2 regions of the Streptococcus hillyeri genome follow, and region 2 is predicted to be linked to the other one. Evidence: predicted binding sites of a transcription regulator. Region 2 holds the regulator's gene; the other holds the start of a gene.

Region 1 (2,212 bases), 950 kb from region 2:
AAATCTTTACGTGTTCCCACAAGTGATCCAACAACCTTGATACCATCAAGAACTGTTTTCACGATTGACAACTCCATGTATTCTGATGGCAATCCAACAGCAACAACCGTACCACCAGCACGGACACTATCAACAGCTTGGTTAAAGGCTACTTTAGAAACTGCTGTTACAACAACACCATGGCAACCACCCGTTTTTTCTTGAATATAAGCTGCAACATCTTCAACTTCTTTACCGTTAACGATTAAATCAGCACCTACTTCTTTTGCTAGTTCAAGTTTGTCTTGATTGATATCAACTGCTACAACACGGGCGTTGAAAACTTTTTTCGCATATTGAACAGCTAGGTTTCCAAGACCACCAGCACCATAGATAGCAATCCATTGACCTGGTGCCGCACCAGCTTCTTTGATAGCTTTGTAAGTAGTAACACCTGCACAAGTGATTGATGAAGCTTGCGCTGGATCAAGTCCTTCTGGAACTTTAACCGCATAATCAGCTGTCACAACAGCATACTCACTCATCCCACCATCAACTGAGTAACCAGCATTTTTTACAGAACGGCAAAGTGTTTCACGACCTGTCGTACAATATTCACAGTGACCACAACCTTCAAAGAACCAAGCAATTGAGACACGGTCACCAACTTGAAGAGAGGTTACCCCTTCACCAAGTTCTGTCACGATACCGATACCTTCGTGACCAAGAATGCGGCCTGGTACTTGACCAAAATCACCGTGAGCCACATGGAGGTCTGTGTGACAAACACCACAATACTCTACCTTGACTAGGGCTTCACCATGACCAACTTTTGGAAGTTCATGGTCAACAACTTCAACACCTGTGCTTGCTTGATTTACTACTACTGCTTTCATAAAAGCCTCCAAATAATATTTTTTCGATTTTGAAATCGTTTACATATAAATTGTAAGCCATTTCACAAAAAATGTCAAGGTAATTTTCAAAGTTTTTTCTGAAAATATATTTAACCAGTTATATATTTCCTTAAAAGATTTATTGGACAACGCCATATCCCCACCAAAACAAAATGATGCAGATAAAACTGGAAGTCTTAGAGGGGATTAGAACTGACCTATCTTTTATTCCATTTACCCTAGTAACATCCAAACACTATAAAAAGCGGCCTTTCAGCCGCTCATTTGCTTAACATAAAATCTTATTATTTACGACGTCCTGGACGTTCTTCGTAACCATAGTAAGCATCTTCAATGATTTCTTGCATGTGGTCAACCATTGGAAGACGTGGGTTAGCTGGTGAACATTGGTCTTCGTAGGCAAGAAGTGCAAGTTCACGAGAGTATTCTTTTAATTCTTTCTCATCAATACCTTGGTCACGCAAGTTCATCTTAATGCCGAGGCGACATCCAAGATCATAAACTGCTTTAGCATAGGCATCAACAGCTTCTTCTGGTGTTGATGATGGTAAACCTAGCATTCTTGCAATGTCTTGGTATTTTTCATCCGCACGGTAGTAGTTGTACTTAGGCCATGTCGCTGTTTTAGCTGGGCGAGTACCATTGTAACGAATGACATATGGCAACAAGATAGCATTGGTACGACCATGCACCGTATGGAAGCGCGCACCAATTTTGTGAGCCATTGAGTGTGAAATACCAAGGAAGGCATTCGCAAAGGCCATACCTGCCATTGTTGAAGCATTATGCATTTTCTCACGAGACTCAAAATCAGCATCTTTTACTGATTTTTCAAGATAATCAAAGACAATCTTAATCGCTTGTAGAGCAAGACCATCTGTAAAGTCATTAGCCATCTGTGACACATAAGCTTCCGTTGCGTGTGTCAAGACGTCCATACCAGTATCTGCCGCAACAAAGTCTGGAACTGTCATTACAAGCGCCGGGTCAACAATTGCCACTGTAGGTGTCAATGAATAGTCAGCAATTGGGTACTTACGGTTGTTTGCTTTGTCTGAAATAACCGCAAATGGTGTCACTTCTGAACCTGTACCTGAAGTTGTTGGAATGGCGATAAATTTCGTTTTCTTACCAAGTTCTGGGAATTTGAAGGCACGTTTACGGATATCCATGAATTTTTGAACCAAGTCATGGAAGTCCACTTCTGGTTGTTCATAGAAGAGCCACATCACTTTGGCAGCGTCCATTGGTGACCCACCACCAAGCGCAATAATAGTATCTGGCTTGAATTGACGCATCAATTCTGTCCCTTTTTG
Region 2 (2,212 bases):
AGTTACTCGACGGATAAGATGACCTATTTTTTAAAATCGATGAGCGCACCAAGGGGGAAGCCTGCCCTTTTTTAGAAAATAGGAACTGGTTCTCCTATTTCACCGAGTCTTAACGATAATAAAACGTTAAAATCCTCAGAGAAATGATTAGGGGTGGTTCTCAGTTCTAAGGATTTTTTGTTATGTTGGAGAATCTTGAAGAAGGTGTGAATAATTCAGGTTAAACGCTTGTGTAGCAATAGGTAGTCTACCTCCTATAAAATCATCTTATTCCCATTCACTTTCTCTTTCATACTCATCCAATCATGGCTACAATCCAAGCTATTTGGGATTACATTGGATAACATATCCTTTTAAAATAGTATTTATTTTGTCTTTTTAGAAACTGTTTTGTTGATTTTTTCACAAAGTTTCATTATAATAAAAGGTATCATAAGCATGAAAAAGAGGGGCATTATCCTCAACTATTTTAGAAAGAGACTATTATATGTTAGAAAAAAATATTCCAAATGCTACTGCTAAGCGTCTTGCCTTATACTATCGTATTTTCAAACGCCTAAATGCAGATAACGTTGTCAAAGCTAGTTCTCAACAAATCGCGGACGCGATGGGGATTGATCCTGCTACTGTTCGTCGTGACTTTTCTTATTTTGGTGAACTCGGACGTCGTGGGTTTGGTTACGATACACAAAAATTGATGAATTTCTTTGCGGAACTCCTAGGTGATCACTCGACAACAAATGTTATGTTGATTGGGGTCGGAAATATCGGGCGTGCCTTGTTACACTACCGCTTCCATGACCGTAACAAAATGCAAATTGCTCTTGCTTTTGATACCGATGATAACGAATTAGTCGGTACAAAGACAAGTGATGGTATTCCCATTTACGGCATCTCTAGCCTAAAAGAGCACCTTGCTGAAACACCTATTGAAACTGCTATTTTAACGGTTCCTTCGACTAAAGCGCAGGAAGTCGCTGATATCTTGGTTGAAGCTGGTATCCGAGGTATTTTAAGCTTTTCACCAGTCAATTTACAAGTTCCTAAAGATGTCATTGTGCAATATGTTGACCTAACGAGTGAACTTCAAACCCTACTTTACTTTATGAATAATTAACCCCACTAAAAAACTGAGGAGAAAGACTTGACTCCTCGGTTCTTTTTTTATATTATCAGATTACTTGTTTTTATAAGTTATCGTTATTTCAGTCTCTATTTGATAAACTTGATAAGTATAATACTCATTCGAGATGAAATAGCAATAGCTCCAAGCAAAGTGAGTAGATTTAATGAGTGAAAAGATGAGAAAGGAAATTGTTATGTCAAAACAACCTATTATCGGTATCGCTGCCAATCAACGTCAAGTCGAAATGGATACCTTGCCTTGGTCTTATGTGCCATCAGGTTTTCCAAATGCTATTATTGAAGCAGGTGGAATGCCTTTAATCCTTCCAATCAATAAGCCTGAAATGGCTAAGCAGTATGTGACAATGATTGATAAACTCATTTTAACTGGGGGGCAAAATGTCACTCCTGATTTTTATAATGAGGAAAAAGATCCAAATGCTGAGGATGACTATCTCCTTGAACGGGATGAATTTGAAATTGCTCTCATAAAAGAAGCTATTGCTCAAGGTAAACCTATTTTTGCAGTCTGCCGTGGCATGCAACTGATGAATGTAGTATTAGGGGGAACTCTCCATCAAAATATCAAAAACCACTGGCAAACAGAGGATTCTGATATCACGACTCAATCTATGGAAGTTGTTGACAAAAGCATCTTTTCGGATATCTATGATAACAATGGGATGATTAATTCTTATCACCGTCAAGCGATCAAAGATTTAGCACCTGATTTGAAAGTTATTGTTAGATCTCCAGAAGATGGCATTATTGAAGCTGTTGAATCAACTAATCCTAATATGCGTTATATAGGGGTTCAATGGCACCCAGAATTATTGATTTATAGCGATAAAGAGCACAGCAAGAAGCTCTTTGATTTCCTTGTTAATCACTTCTAAATACTGTCTGTTTCCTCACGAAAACTGAAATAGGTATTTCTACCAACAATAAGATGGTCTAGAAAAACGACACCTAAATCATCACAACAACGCTTGATTTTATCGGTAAACTGAAAATCATTTTCACTAGGTTCTATGACTCCTGATGGGTGATTATGAACCACAATTAATGATGTTGCCATATGCTTACA

Evidence for each region. The regulator Rex, encoded in region 2, represses fermentation and respiration genes when NADH is low (regulators of the CRP and FNR family bind a similar motif). The targets are predictions, from matches to a motif close to TTGTGAANTANTTCACAA.
Region 1: the regulator Rex is predicted to act here: its motif matches at 926-943, upstream of adhP (alcohol dehydrogenase AdhP).

Annotation. Positions count from the first base shown of each region.
Region 1 covers NZ_CP163513.1:70,359-72,570, reverse strand. Annotated here, with positions in the region: gene adhP (alcohol dehydrogenase AdhP) at 1-875, opposite strand, end outside; gene adhE (bifunctional acetaldehyde-CoA/alcohol dehydrogenase) at 1,181-2,212, opposite strand, start outside.
Region 2 covers NZ_CP163513.1:1,350,793-1,353,004, forward strand. Annotated here, with positions in the region: partial or broken gene AB6M99_RS06455 (transposase) at 1-17, shown strand, start outside; gene AB6M99_RS06460 (redox-sensing transcriptional repressor Rex) at 488-1,117, shown strand; gene AB6M99_RS06465 (gamma-glutamyl-gamma-aminobutyrate hydrolase family protein) at 1,320-2,021, shown strand; gene radC (DNA repair protein RadC) at 2,018-2,212, opposite strand, start outside.